DNA from 2 places in the Streptomyces sp. NPDC001985 genome. Region 1 is predicted to be linked to the other one. Evidence: riboswitches for the same ligand, from Rfam matches in the RefSeq annotation. Region 1 holds a riboswitch; the other holds the start of a gene.
The links. Region 1 has a riboswitch for cobalamin ahead of ABT122_RS05360 (CbtB domain-containing protein). Riboswitches for the same ligand answer to the same signal wherever they lie in the genome.
Positions count from the first base shown of each region.

Region 1 (7,492 bases):
AGGACCAGTTCCCGCTGCTGTTCGGCGCCGCGGCCGTGGTGCTGCTGGTCACCACCGGCGGTACGGCGCTGGTCACCCGGCGGCTGCGGCGGCAGACCCATGGGCTCGGTCCGGAGGAGATGACCCGGATGTACGAGCACCACGACGCGGTGCTGCACGCCGTCCGGGAGGGGGTGCTGATCGTCGGCGGCGACGGGCGGCTGCTGCTCGCCAACGACGAGGCGCGCCGGCTGCTGAAGCTCCCGGCCAGGGTGGAGGGCAGGCTCGTCGGCGATCTGGGGCTCGACCCGGCGACCGCCCGGCTGCTGGCGTCGGGCCATCCCGCCACCGACGAGGTGCACCAGGTGGGCGACCGGCTGCTGGCCGTGAACCAGCGCCCCACCAGCCGGGACGGCAGCAGGCTCGGCAGTGTGGCGACCTTCCGGGACACCACCGAACTCCAGGCCGTCAGCGGACGGGCGGAGGTCGCGCAGGGGCGGCTGAAGCTGCTGTACGACGCCGGTACGGAGATCGGCACCACCCTGGACGTGGTGCGCACCTGCGAGGAGGTGGTGGAGTTCGCCGTCGGCCGGTTCTGCGACTACGCCACGGTCGACCTGGTGGAGTCGGTGCTGCGCGGCGAGGAGCCGACGGCGACGGGCGCGGGCGCGGACATGCGGCGGATCGCCGCCGCCGGGACCGGCGACGCGACCGCCCACTTCCGTCTCGGCACCACGATCCGCTATCTCCGCAGCACCCGGATGGGCGCGGGGCTCAACCAGGGCGAGGCGATCCTCGAACAGGACCTGGGCGCGTTCTCCGGGTGGGAGCAGCAGGCGCAGGGGCGGGCGGAGAAGCTGGTGGAGGCGGGTTTCCACTCGATGATCGCGGTACCGCTGCGGGCGCGCGGGGCGATCCTGGGGGTGGCCATCTTCTGGCGCTCCGAGACGTCCGAGGCGTTCGAGGAGGAGGACAGGTCCCTCGCCGAGGAGCTGGTGGCCCGCGCGGCGGTGAGCGTGGACAACGCCCGCCGCTACGACCGTGAGCACACCATGGCGGTGACGCTTCAGCGGAGTCTGCTGCCGCGCGGGGTGCCGGAGCAGACCGCCCTGGATGTCGCCTACCGCTACCGGCCCGCGCAGGCGGGGCTCGGCGGGGCCGGCGGGGTGGGCGGCGACTGGTTCGACATCATTCCGCTGCCGGGCGCGCGGGTGGCGCTGGTCGTGGGCGATGTGGTGGGGCACGGGCTGCACGCCGCGGCCACCATGGGCCGGCTCCGCACGGCGGTGCACAACTTCTCCACCCTCGATCTGCCGCCCGACGAACTGCTGTGGCACCTCGACGAGCTGGTGGCCCGGATCGACGCGGAGGAGACGGCGGGCGGGGAGTCCCAGGTCACGGGGGCGACCTGTCTGTACGCCATTTACGACCCGGCGTCCGGGCGCTGCACGGTCGCCCGGGCGGGGCACCACCAGCCGCTGGTGCTGCGCCCGGACGGCACGGCCGTCTTCGCCGATGTGCCCGGCGGGCCGCCGCTGGGCCTCGGCGGGCTGCCGTTCGAGACGCTGGAGCTGGAGCTGCCGGAGAACAGCAGTCTGGTGCTGTACACCGACGGTCTGGTGGAGGACCGGGAGCGCGACATAGACGAGGGGCTCGCGCTGCTGCGGGAGACCGTGGCGGGGCATCCGGAGCGCACCCCCGACGAGACCTGCGAGGCCGTGCTCGCCGCGCTGCTGCCCGAGCGTCCGCGCGACGACATCGCGCTGCTGGTGGGCCGTACCCGGGTGCTGGGCACGGCGGAGGTGGCGGAGTGGGAGGTGGCGTCGGACCCGTCGGCGGTGGGCGAGGTGCGGAACGCGGTCACCCATAAGCTCGGTGAATGGGATCTGGGAGAAGAGGCGTTCACGACCGAGCTGATCCTCAGCGAGCTGGTCACCAACGCGATCCGCTACGCGATCGGGCCGATCCGGGTGCGGCTGATCCGCGACCGGACGCTGATCTGCGAGGTGTCGGACCACAGCAGCACCTCGCCGCATCTGCGGCAGGCGGCGAGCACCGACGAGGGCGGGCGGGGGCTGTTCCTGGTGGCGCAGTTCGCGGACCGGTGGGGGACGCGCTACACCCCGGACGGGAAGGTGATCTGGACGGAGCAGCCGATCCCGGGGCACGAGGAGTGAGCCTGTGGATCGGGGGGCCGCCCGGCGCGGGGAAGACGACGGTGGCCAGGCTGCTGGCCCGGCGGCACGGTCTGCGCTGGTACGGCGCCGACGCGCACACCTGGAAGCACCGGGACCGGGCCATCGCGGCGGGGCACCGGGCGGCGATCCGCTGGGAGGCGCTTCCCCGGGAGGAGCGGTGGTCGGCGCCGGAGGAGGAGTTGCTCGCGATGTCGCTGCACCACGAGCGCGGCGCGATGATCGCGGAGGATGTGCGGGCGCTGCCGCCGTCGCCGCCGACGGTGGTGGAGGGCACCCCCGTGACCCCCCGGTTCGCCGGACCCCGCGCCCTGTGGCTGCTGCCCACCCCTGAGGTCCAGCGCCGCCGCCTCGCGGAACGCGGCCTGGAGCCGGGCCCGCTGGCGCTCTACCGGCATCTGGTGCGGGTGATCGAGGCGGAGGTGGAGGAGTACGGGGGCGCGGTGCTGCGGGTGGACGGGGAGCGGGGGGTGGCCGAGACCCTGGCGGAGGTGGAGGGGTTCTTCGCGGGGGAGTTGTCGGGGGTGCGGACGGCGGAGGGGCGGCGGGGGTTGTTGCGGTACGCGAACGGGGTGGTGGCGGAGCAGTACCGGGGGTTCCTGGGACGGGCGTGGGCGCCCCGGGCGGGCCTGGTGGCCCGTTTCGCCTGCGAGTGCGCCTCCCCTGTGTGCGAGGAGGACGTCCCCCTCGACCCCCTGGCCTACCCCCCACCCCTCCCCCTCCTGGCCCACGGCCACGCCGCACCCCCCAACGCTTCCGCCGTCTGAGGCACCCCTCTCAGCCCCACTGGCGTTTGAGGCACACCCCTCAGCCCCACCGGCGGCTGAGGCAGCACCACCCAGCCCCGCCGGCGGCTGAGCAGCACCACCCAGCCCCACCGGTGACTGAGCAGCACCACCCAGCCCCACCGGTGACTGAGCAGCACCACCCAGCCCCGCCGGCGATTGAGGCGCGGGGGTCCGGGGCTGGCCCCCGACCCGGGCCCGCACAGTGCGGGCACCTGTCGCACAGGGTCCGTCCTCAAACGCCGGACGGGCTGGATCTCTCAGCCCCTCCGGCGATTGAGGAGCACCACCCAGCCCCGCCGGTGACTGAGCAGCACCACCCAGCCCCGCCGGCGATTGAGGCGCGGGGGTCCGGGGGCCGGCCCCCGACCGTGGCCCGCACAGTGCGGGAACCTGTGGACCAGGGTCCGTCCTCAAACGCCGGACGGGCTGGATCTCTCAGCCCCTCCGGCGATTGAGGAGCACCACCCAGCCCCACCGGTGACTGAGCAGCACCACCCAGCCCCGCCGGCGATTGAGGAGCGGGGGTCCGGGGGCCGGCCCCCGACCGTGGCCCGCGGGATGCGGGCACCTGTCGCACAGGGTCCGTCCTCAAACTCCCCCGGAGCTGCCTCTGGCAGGTGCCCCCAGACGGGCTGGGTTTGCTCGGGCTACCGTGGCGCGGGGGCCGGTATCACGGGTGGGTGGTGGGGGTTTGACTCTCACATCGGTGTGAGGGTTTAGCGTCGGGGCACGGGCAACCGCCAGCTCACCACGGGAGTGACACCCATGCCCCCTTCTGTCGTCCACCTCAACGGCCACCCCACCACCACCCCCGCCCTCTCCCCCCTCGCCTTCGCCGGCCACGCCCACTTCACCGCCATGCAGGTCCGCGACGGCGGCGTCCGCGGGCTCGATCTGCATCTGGAGCGGCTGCGCGCCGCCTCCGTCGTGTTGTTCGGGCGGGCGCTCCCCGAGGAGCGGGTGCGCTCCCGTCTCCGGGCCGCGGTGGCCGCGGCCGGACCCGGCGATCTCTCGCTGACCGCCACGGTGTTCTCCCCGGCGGGCGAGTTCACGGTCGCCGGGCCCGAGGTGGAACCCGGGGTACTGGTCCGTACCGCACCCCCCTCCTCGGGCCCGGCCGGCCCGCTCACCCTCACCACCGTCGAGCACGAGCGCTTCCTCCCGGCGGTGAAGCACGTCGGCGAGGTCGCCAAGACCCATCTCCTGCGGCAGGCCGCCGCGGAGGGCTTCGACGACGCCGCCTTCGTCGACCGCCGCGGCCGGCTCAGCGAGGCCACCATCTGGAACCTCGCCTTCTGGGACGGCACCGCCGTGGTGTGGCCCCGCGCCGCGATCCTGACCGGGACCACCATGGGCATCCTCCGGCGGCAACTGGCCCACCTCGGCGTCCCCCAGCAGGTGCGGGACGTCACCCCCGCCGATCTGCCGGGGCTGTCGGGGGCGGTGGTGATGAACTCCTGGACCCCGGGCGTGGCGGTGCGCCGGATCGGCTCGGCGGCACTGCCCGCCGCGCCGGACTTCCTGGAGGTGCTCCACCGCGCCCACGGCGCCGAACCCCTCACGGCTCTCTGAGGAGCCGGGTGCCGCAGCGCAGATTCCAGCGCCCGGCCCGGGAGCTGAGTTCGGTGAGCGTCAGCGGCGCGATGTCCAGCCGCCAGAAGACGGGCAGCGGCAGGCCGAGCGCGTGAACCAGCGCGGCGCGCGCCACCGCCGGGTCCACCACCGCGACGAGCCGGCCGGTATCCGGGGGCAGCGCGTCCAGCCAGCCCCCGACCCGGGCGCACAGCGCGGTCAGCGCCTCCCCTCCGTGGGGCGCGGCCGACGGGTCGGTGAGCCAGTGCCCCACCGCGTCCGGCTCGTCCCGGCTCACCTCCGCGAGGCTCCGGCCGCGCCAGCGGCCCATGTCCCACTCGCCCAGCTCCGGCGCCTCCCGGGCGGCGAGCCCGAGCGCCCGGGCCGTCAGCCGGCAGCGCGGCGACGGCCCGGACACCGCCCGGTCCGCCCTCGGCAGCCCTCCGGCCGCCGCCCGCGCGCTCACCAGACCGGCCTCGTCCGGCGGTTCGCCCGCCTCGAAGCGGGCCTCGCGGAGGGCCTCCGTCGCCACCGGCGCGACCATCATCATCCGTACCGTCATTTCCGGCCACCCCGCGCCGTAGCGGTGCCCGCCCGCAAGCGGTACGGTCGCGTGGACATGACGAGAGTGTGATGGAAGTCCGGTGGGAATCCGGCACGGTCGCGCCACTGTGTACCCGCACCGACGCGGGAAGTCAGACCCCGCGCCCTCGTCTGCGGCACCAGGCACCACGACCGGGACGCGTGCTCCCTCAGGAGGTTCTGCCATGGCTCAATCCGCTGTGCCCGCCCCCACCGCCACACCGGCGGTCACCCCCGTCTCCTGGAAGGAACTCGCCCCCTGGGCGGCCTTCGTCGGCATCCTCATGCTGATCCTCCTCTACTTCGTCGGCGCCGAGCAGGGCGCCACCGCCCTCGTCTCCGGCGAGGGTGTCCATGAATGGGTCCACGACGGACGCCATCTGCTCGGCTTCCCCTGCCACTGAGGGCGGCCTGCGATGAACTCCATATCCGTACGGGCCCTGCTGGTACGGGGCATGCTCGCGGGCCTGATCGCGGGGGCGGTGGCCCTGGTGGTGGCGTACTTCCTCGGTGAGGGGCCGGTGGACGCGGCGATCGCGTTCGAGGAGAGCCACAGCCATGGGCACGGCGGCGAGGAACTCGTCAGCCGGGCCGTGCAGTCCACGGCCGGTCTCGCCACCGGTGTGCTGGTCTTCGGGGTCGCGGTCGGCGGTATCGCCGCGCTCGCCCACTGCGCCGCCATCGGCCGCGCCGGGAGCTTCGGCCCCCGTGCCACCGCCGCGTTCGTCGCCCTCGGCGGGCTGCTGACGCTGTATGTGGTGCCGTTCCTGAAGTACCCGCCGAACCCGCCGGCGGTGGGCGACCCGGGCACCATCGGGGAGCGGACGGCGGTGTACTTCCTGATGGTGGTGGTCAGTGTGCTGCTGGGGCTCGCGGCGCTGATCACCGGGAGGCGTCTCGCGCCCCGGCTGGGCAACTGGAACGCGACGGTGGCGGCGGTGGCGGGGTTCGTGGCCGCCACCGGACTGGCGTTCGCGTTCCTGCCCTCGTACAACGAGGTACCCAAGGACTTCCCGGCCGCGGTGGTCTGGGAGTTCCGGCTGGCGACACTGGCGATCCAGGTGACGCTGTGGGCGGTGTTCGGTCTGGTCTTCGGCCATCTGGCCGAACGGCTGCTCACCCCCGGGGCGCGCTCCGGGGCCCGCCGGACGGCGGCCACGGCGCGCTGACCACCGTACGGACACCGGCGGAGCCCCCGCCGGTGTCCGATTCCTTCAAGACCGGCGGCGCGGGGCCCGCCTACGGTGGGGGCATGACTCCGCGCTTCGACTCGATCGGCATCGTCGCCTCCGACATGGCCGCGTCTCTCGCCTTCTACCGCCGGCTCGGCCTGGACGTCCCCTCCGGCGCCGACTCCGCCCCGCACGCCGAGGCCACGCTCCCCAGTGGGGTGCGGGTGCTCTGGGACACCGAGGAGACCATCCGCTCCTTCGACCCCGGGTGGACCCGGCCCACCGGGGGCGAGCGGCTGGGGCTCGCCTTCCGCTGCGACACCGCCGCCGAGGTGGACTCCGTCCACGCGGAGCTGGTCGCCGCGGGGTACCGGAGCCATCTCGAACCGTGGGACGCGGTGTGGGGGCAGCGCTACGCGGTGGTGCTGGACCCCGACGGCTGCGGTGTCTCGCTGTTCGCGGACACGGACACGGACACGGACGCGGGCACGGACGAGGACTAGGCCGTCTCCTCAGGGGCGGGACGCGGTGTAGGCGGTGAGGGTCGTCCCGGCCAGCTCGCGCATCTCCCGGGCGAGGTGTGCCTGGTCGGCGCAGCCCGCGGCGAGCGCTGCCGCCGTGAACGGCACCCCCCGGCGCACCAGGGCCAGGGCCCGCTGGAGCCGCAGCACCCGGGCGAGGGTCTTGGGTCCGTAGCCGAAGGCGTGGAGCGAGCGGCGGTGCAGTTGCCGGGCGCCGAGGCCGACGGCGCGGGCGGCGGCGGAGACCGTCTGCCCGCTGTCCAGATGCCGGACAATCCGTTCCAGTACGGGGTCCGGCGGGTCCGGCGCGCCGGCGGCCGTCCGGAGCACCAGCTCCTCCAGCGCGGCGGCGGGGTCGGCCGCCGCGTCGATCCGCTCGGCGAGCCGGCGGGCCACGGCCGCGCCCCAGAGGTCGGCCAGCTCCACCCGCTGATCGCGCACCTCGTGCGCGGGGACGCCGAGGAGCGCGGGCGCGGTCCCGGGAGCGAAGCGCACCCCCGCGTACCGGGCGCCCTCCCCGCCGGTGTGGGCGCGTGTGTCGGGCCCGGCGACCAGCAGCCGCCCGGGGGTCCACACCAGATCCATGCACCCGTCGGGGAGGACGGGGTGCGGCCCGCTGTGCGGCTGCTGCCAGACAACGGCACCCGTGAGCCGCGCGGGCCGTTCGCTGTACATGCGCCCGA
Region 1 covers NZ_JBEOYB010000008.1:68,404-75,895, forward strand. The annotation lists gene ABT122_RS05340 (SpoIIE family protein phosphatase) at 1-2,156, shown strand, start outside; gene ABT122_RS05345 (hypothetical protein) at 2,153-2,941, shown strand; gene ABT122_RS05350 (aminotransferase class IV family protein) at 3,728-4,534, shown strand; gene ABT122_RS05355 (histidine phosphatase family protein) at 4,521-5,096, opposite strand; adenosylcobalamin (AdoCbl) riboswitch at 5,156-5,249, shown strand; gene ABT122_RS05360 (CbtB domain-containing protein) at 5,302-5,520, shown strand; gene ABT122_RS05365 (CbtA family protein) at 5,533-6,285, shown strand; gene ABT122_RS05370 (VOC family protein) at 6,369-6,791, shown strand; gene ABT122_RS05375 (DUF6597 domain-containing transcriptional factor) at 6,801-7,484, opposite strand.

Region 2 (7,492 bases), on a different contig from region 1:
GGGCGCTGCTCCCGGCCCGCGCCCCCGGCGGCACTCCCCTCCTCCGGCTCCCGCCGCTCGGGCGCGCCGCCCTGGGACGGCAGCTCCGGGCCACCGGTCCCGGGGGCCTCGGGGGCCTCGGGGGCCTCGGGGGCCTCGGGGGTCTCCCGGGGAGGCTGTCCGCCGCCGTCCGGTCCGCCGCCGGGGCCGTTGTCCGGTCCGCCGCCGGGACCGTTGCCGGGGTCGGGGTCGGGGTCGTCCTCGGCGGACTCCTCCAGGGTCCGGTCGAGCTTCTCCTCGTCCAGACCGGGCGCGTCGAAGGGGTTGCGCCGCCGCCGGTGGGGGAGGGCCAGCAGCGCGGCCTGCCGCACATCCTCGGCGAGGACCTCCGACCGCCCGGCCCACGCGGCCAGCGCGGTGGCGGTGCGCGCCATCACGATGTCGGCGCGCATCCCGTCCACCTCGAACGCCGCGCAGGTCGCCGCGATCTGCCGGAGCACACCATCGCCCAGCCGCACCCCGGGCAGCAGCTTCCGCGCCGCCAGAACGCGCTCCCGCAGCGCGCTCTCCTCGTCCGCCCAGCCGGCCGCGAAGGCCGCCGGGTCGTCGTCGTAGGCCAGCCGCCGCCGCACCACGTCGACCCGCTGGTCCGGCTCCCGGGAAGCGGCCACCTCCACCGTCAGACCGAACCGGTCCAGCAACTGCGGGCGCAGCTCGCCCTCCTCCGGGTTCATCGTGCCCACCAGCAGGAACCGCGCGGCGTGCCGCACCGACACCCCCTCGCGCTCCACATAGGAGGCCCCCATGGCGGCGGCGTCCAGCAGCACATCGACCAGGTGGTCGTGGAGGAGATTCACCTCGTCCACATAGAGGATGCCCCGGTGCGCGTCGGCCAGCAGACCCGGCTCGAAGGCCTTCACCCCCTCCGACAGGGCCCGTTCGATGTCGAGCGCGCCCACGAGCCGGTCCTCGGACGCGCCGATGGGCAGCTCCACCATCCGCGCCGGCCGCGCCGTGCCCCCGCCGGCCTCGTGCGGCCCGTCGGGGCAGACCGGATCGGGGGCGGCGGGATCGCAGGAGAACCGGCAGCCCGCCACCACCTCCACCTCCGGTATCAGCGCCGACAGGGCCCGTACGGCGGTGGACTTGGCGGTCCCCTTCTCGCCGCGCACCAGCACCCCGCCGACCCGCGGCGACACCGCGTTGAGCAACAGCGCCAGCCGGAGGTCGTCCTGCCCTACGACGGCGGTGAAGGGGTAGGGCGTGCTCATGCGGTCTCCTCGGTCGGCTCTGACGGATACGACAGATACGGCGGGTGGGGCGCGTACGGTGACGGGCACGGGCGGGGTGGGGCGACCGGCCCTCCGGCGGCTGGCGGCACGGTGCTCATACGGGCGCTCCAGGTCGTCCGGGCGCTCGGACCGCTTCCCGGGCCGGGGGCTCGGGGGGCGCTCCGGGCGCGATGAAGGGAAGGCCGGCGGGCGCGCCCCGCTCGATCAGCCGCAGGAGGGCGTCCGTGTCCGCGTGTTCCTCGATGAGGTCGCCGAGCCGGTCGAGCTGCTCCTCGCGCAGCGCGCCGAACGACGTGTCCGGAGCGGGCACGAAGCGCCGGCCGGTGGCGCTCGCGACCCGGCTCAGGAACCGCCGCCGGAAGCCGTCGCTCTCCAGGGAGCCGTGCCAGTGGGTGCCCCACACCTCACCGACCCGGCAGCCGCTCAGAAAGGCCTCGCCGCCCAGCACCTCGGCGACGCCATGGTGGATCTCATACCCCTCCACCCGCTCGCCGAGCGCCGTGCCCGTCGGCCTCGCAAGGGTCTTCTCGGCCGCGAACCGCACCCGTACGGGCAGCAGCCCCAGACCGGTCACGGAACCCGCCCGCGACTCGACCTCGTCCTCGATGTGCTCACCGAGCAACTGGAAACCGCCGCAGATCCCCAGCACCGGACGGCCCTCGGCCGCCCTGCGCAGAAGCTCCCGCGCCAGCCCCCGCTCCCTCAGCCACTCCAACGCGCGGACCGTGCCCCGCGTTCCCGGCACGATCACCAGATCCGCGTCGGCCAACTCCTCGGGCCGGTCCGCGAATCGCACGATCACCCCCGGCTCGGCGGCCAGCGCGTCCACATCGGTGAAATTGGACATCAGCGGCACCGCGCACACCGCGACCCGCAGCACATCGGCCCCGACCGGCGGCGCCACCGCCGACTCGCGCACCGTCCCGCGCAGCGAGACCCGCAGCCCGTCCTCCTCGTCGATGCCCAGCCCGTGCGCGTACGGCAGCACCCCGTACGTCCGCCGCCCGGTGAGCCCGTGGAGCATGTCGAGACCCGGCTCCAGCAGCGACACATCGCCCCGGAACTTATTGACCAGATATCCCGCCACCAGCCGCTGGTCCTCGGCGCTCAGCAGCGCCGTCGTACCGAAGAAGGAGGCGAAGACCCCGCCCCGGTCGATGTCCCCGACGACCAGCACCGGAAGCCGGGCGGCGCGGGCGATGCCCATGTTCACGATGTCGGTGCGCCGCAGATTGATCTCGGCCGGGCTGCCCGCCCCCTCGCAGATCACCGCGTCGTAGCTGCCCCGCAGCTCCTCCAGGCACTCCATGACCGGCCCGAACAGCGCTTCCTGCCGCCCCCCGTGGTAGCCGCGCGCGCTCAGCTCGCCCACCGGCCTGCCCATCAGCACCACCTGGCTGCTGCGGTCGCCGCCGGGCTTGAGCAGCACCGGGTTCATCAGCGCGGTCGGCTCGACCCGGGCCGCCTGCGCCTGCATCGCCTGCGCCCGGCCGATCTCCGCGCCCTCGCGGGTCACAAACGAGTTGAGCGACATGTTCTGCCCCTTGAAGGGGGCCACCTTCACGCCCTGGCGCACAAGCCAGCGGCAGATGCCCGCCGTGACCACGCTCTTGCCCGCGTCGGACGTCGTCCCGGCGACGAGCAGGCCGCCTCCGGTGCGCCTTCCCGTGCTCATCCGTCTCCTCCCGCTCGCGGCGCCGGTGCGCCGGACCCCCGCTGAATCCCCGTCACGGCCCGCCGCAGCAACGGCCGTGCCACCACGCTCGTGGCGAGCGCCAGCAGCCCCACCCGGCGCGACAGCCGCACCGCCCGTTCGATGTCGGCGACCTCCACGGGCCGCCCCGCGCCATGGAGCACGGGCCGGTGCTCGACCCGGCCGCCGTAGGACAGGGTGCCGCCGATACGCACCCCGAGCGCCCCCGCGAACGCGGCCTCCACCGGGCCCGCGTTGGGGCTGGGGTGCCGGTGCGCGTCCTGGCGCCACGCCCGGACGGCTCCCCGCGCGTCCCCGCCCGCGAGCACGGCGAGCCCGGCCGTCAGCCGGGCCCCCGGCCAGCCGGCCAGATCGTCCAGCCGCGCCGACGCCCAGCCGAACCGCCGGTGGCGCGGGGAGCGGTGCCCCACCATCGCGTCCAGGGTGTTGACCGCGCGGAACCCCACCAGGCCCGGCACCCCCGCCACCGCCCCCCACACCAGGGCGCCGACGACCGCGTCGGAGGTGTTCTCGGCCACGGACTCCACCACGGCCCGGGCGATCTGGCCCTCGTCCAGGAACTGCGGATCGCGCCCGCACAGATGCGGCAGCCGCGCGCGGGCCCGCTCCACGTCGCCGGCCGCGAGCGCGGCACCGATGGTCCTGGCCTCCCGGCCCAGCGAGGTGCCGCCCACGACGGTCCAGGTGGCGGCGGCGGTCAGGGCGAGGGAGAGCGCGGGCGCCCCCCGGGTGCCGCGCGCGAGGAGGTGCGCGGCCGCGGCGGCGCCTCCGGCGCACACGGCGGTGTGCAGAGCGCCCCACCCCCGGTGGTCGCGCCAGAGAACCCGCTCCACCGCGCCCGCGGCCCGTCCGAACGCGGCGACGGGATGGCCCCGGCGGGGATCGCCGAGCAGCAGGTCACCGAGGAGGCCGGCCCCGGCGCCGTACGCGAAAACGCGGTCGGCACGGTTCAGTACACGGTCGGCACGCATCGATTCAGGCCGGGGTTCCGCTCCGGACCGGCCGGGGCGGGCAGATCCTTCTCGGAGTCGGGGCAGGGTCGTGGCCGCGGCCGGGCATGGCGATATGTCCTCACTCAGGGTGTCCGCGCCCTGGTTCGACGTGATCGGCGGCGAGAGTTCCTGGCTCCCGGGACTCCTCCCGGTGACAGTGGCGGGACCGCGCCGGATTCGCACCGGCTTCCTCTGCTGCCGCCGTAATGGCCCCGGCAGTCCACCACGCTGTGAGAACAGCCGTCAACCTGCCGTTGACCTGCGAAGGGGCACTGTGCTGAGCCCCACACCCGGGGAGCGCCGCGCTGCTCGTCCCGGACCCGGGACGGCAGACGGCCGGGCCGGTCGTCCCTGAGGATGACCGGCCCGGCCGTCTGCCGTCGATGAGCGCGGAGAGCCCGGACCGCGCGCGGTCCGGGCCCGCCGTCAGGTGACGATCAGATAGATCCCGTAGGTGATGGCCGCCACGCAGAGCGCGAAGCAGGTGTACGCACCGGTGCGCGCCAGCGCCACGGAGCCGCCGCCGCCGGAGGCCGTCGCCTGCTTGCTCATGCCGATGATGCCGAGGGTGAACAGGCCCACCAGAACGACGGTGGCCACGAGGCTCACACCGAAAACGGAGCCGAGAGCTGCCCAGTCGATTTTCATGCTGATCTGTCCTTACACCGCGGCCGGGCTGGCCGGGCCGGATTCGGGGGCGGCGGCCGGGGAGGCCGCGATGGTGGTCTTGAGGCCGTCCTGCGCCGGGGTGCCGGCCGGGGGCACGGTGACGGCGGCCATGGCGTTGGTCACCACACCGGCCTCGCCGGTCTCGCTGTCCACATCGGCGCCGGTGTCGTTGACGTTGGTGTGGTCGATGACCTGGCGGCGGGAGTAGAGCCAGATCGCGGCCGAGGAGGCGACCAGGAAGACCGCGACCACGGCGACACCCCAGTCGCCCTGCTTGGTCACGTACTCCGAGAGGGCGGCGACCAGACCGGCGGCGGGCAGGGTCAGACCCCAGGCCACGAACATCCGGGTGGCGGTGGACCAGCGGACCACACCGCCCTTGCGGCCGAGGCCCGCACCCATCACGGCGCCGGAGCACGAGTGCGTGGTGGAGAGCGAGAAGCCCAGGTTGGAGGAGGCGAGGATGACGCTGGCCGCGCTGGACTGGGCGGCGAAGCCCTGCTGGGGCTGGAGGTCGGTCAGGCCCTTGCCCATGGTCCGGATGATGCGCCAGCCGCCGAGGTAGGTGCCGAGGGCGATGGCCACACCGGCGGAGACGATGACCCACATGGGGGGGTTGGAGCCGGGGTTGAGGATGCCGCCGGTCACCAGGGCCAGCGTGATGATGCCCATCGTCTTCTGGGCGTCATTGGTGCCGTGCGCCAGCGAGACCAGGCCCGCCGAGGCGATCTGGCCCACCCGGTAGCCCTTCGCGGTGGACTTCGGGTCGGCGTTCTGGCCGAGCTTGTACGTCAGCCTGGAGGCGAGGTACGCGCCGATACCGGCGACCAGCGGAGCCGCGATGGCCGGGATCAGCACCTTGGTGACGACGGTGCCGCCGTTGACGCCGCTGAACCCGACCGACGCGATGGTGGCGCCGATCAGACCGCCCATGAGGGCGTGCGAGGAACTGGACGGCAGGCCGACCAGCCACGTCAGGAGATTCCAGAGGATGGCGCCGACGAGCGCCGCGAAGATCACTTCTGGTGTTATGCCTGCCTCGTTGACGATGCCGCTGGAGATCGTCTTGGCGACCTCCACCGACAGGAACGCGCCGACGAGGTTGAGCACGGCGGACATCGCCACCGCGGACTTGGGCTTCATGGCGCCGGTCGAGATGGTCGTCGCCATCGCGTTGGCCGTGTCGTGGAAACCGTTCGTGAAATCGAACACGAGAGCCGTCACGATCACAATCGCGAGCAGCAGCGTGATGTGTTCCATTTACCCAGGCAATCTATGGACGTCAGTGGCCCGGTGAACGTAAGTAACCTGAGTGAACGGAAGGTGAACTGGGACCGGCATCGGGGTGTCCCCAAGTGAGGTTTTTGGCTCCGGTTTCGGTCTGCAGGGGCTGGATGGGCTTCTGGGGCCGGGGACACGTCCCGCGAAGTGGCTTTCATCACCCTTTTGGATAATCTGACTGATCCTCCCCTCCGTCCCCCGGCGGTGGCCCTCTGTAACCGGAGAGCGCCGCCTGACAGGATCGCCGCATGACCGAACAGGTGTCGCAGAAAGCGATCGACGAGGCGTGGCGGAACGTCGTGGCCACCGCCCGCAGAACGGCCGCGGAGGGTCTGGTGGTGGGGACGTCGGGCAATGTCTCCGCCCGGGTCGGAGAGCTCGTCCTCGTCACTCCCAGCGGTGTCCCCTACGACCGTCTCACCCCCGGGGACGCCATAGCCGTCGACCTCGGCGGACAGCAGGTTCTCGGCCATCTCCGGCCCACCAGCGAGCTGCCGCTCCATCTGGAGGTCTACCGGCACACCGACGCCCGCGCCGTGGTCCACACCCACGCCGTCCACGCCACGGCCGTCTCCACCCTCGTACCGGAGCTGCCACCGGTCCACTACATGGCCGCCGCGCTCGGCGGACCCGTCCGGGTCGCCCCGTACGCCCTCTACGGCACCGAGGCCCTGGCCCGGAACATGCTCGCCGCCCTCGACGGGCGCACCGCCTGTCTGCTGCGCAACCACGGGACCGTCGCCCACGGACAGAGCCTGGACCAGGCGTACGACCGCACCGCCCAGCTGGAGTGGATGTGCCGGCTCTGGCTGACCGCGGCCGCCGTGCCCGGCCACACCCCCTCCCTGCTCACCGCCGCCGAGCTGGAGGAGGCCGCCGAACAGTTCCGGGGGTACGGCCAGCGGCGCTGACGTGCTCCCCGCCCCTGCCCCGGCTCTCCGGGCCCTGCCCGCCGGCCCACGCCGGCCCCGCCCCCGCACGGCCCCGGACACGGGCGGGGGCCGTCCGCTGGCAGCACCCCACCACCGCGCCGACACTGGAACGGTGCGCCCGGCTACAGCGGCGGCAACGGCCGTCACCTCCCTGATCGGCGTCGGCACGGCCGCGTTCCTGGCCGGCCGCTACGCGAGCGACGCGGTGCTCAGACCCGCCCCCGGGCGGCCCCTTCCGGGGGAGCGGCGGCTCACCGTCCACTCCACCGGCGCGGGCCGGGTGACGCTCACCCGCAGCCTCTCATCGCGCCGCCCCGGCACCTACGGACTCGACGGGCCCGGCGGCGTCCACGCCATCGTCGGCCCCGTGCTCGACGAGACCCCGCCGTCCGCCGACACCGTCGTGCGCCGGCTGGAGGGCGTCGGCTCCGGCGGCCTGGAACCCGGTGCCAGGGTGCGGCTGACCCCGCAGCTCCACACCGGGGACCCGACGACCGCGCTCGGCATCCCCCACACCGATGTCACCGTCCCCGGTGAGCTGGGCCCGCTGCCCGCCTGGTCCGTGCCCGGCCCCCGGGGGACCTGGGTCATCGCCGTGCACGGCCTGGGAACCACCCGCGAGCACCCCATGAA
Region 2 covers NZ_JBEOYB010000040.1:17,078-24,569, forward strand. The annotation lists gene ABT122_RS19295 (putative cobaltochelatase) at 1-1,250, opposite strand, end outside; gene ABT122_RS19300 (cobyric acid synthase) at 1,366-2,946, opposite strand; gene ABT122_RS19305 (cobalamin biosynthesis protein) at 2,943-3,956, opposite strand; cobalamin riboswitch at 4,079-4,217, opposite strand; gene ABT122_RS19310 (hypothetical protein) at 4,404-4,625, opposite strand; gene ABT122_RS19315 (inorganic phosphate transporter) at 4,638-5,906, opposite strand; gene ABT122_RS19320 (class II aldolase/adducin family protein) at 6,176-6,838, shown strand; gene ABT122_RS19325 (alpha/beta hydrolase) at 6,972-7,492, shown strand, end outside.
Region 2: linked by a shared signal. The riboswitch ahead of ABT122_RS19305 (cobalamin biosynthesis protein) and the one ahead of ABT122_RS05360 (CbtB domain-containing protein) in region 1 are both predicted to bind cobalamin.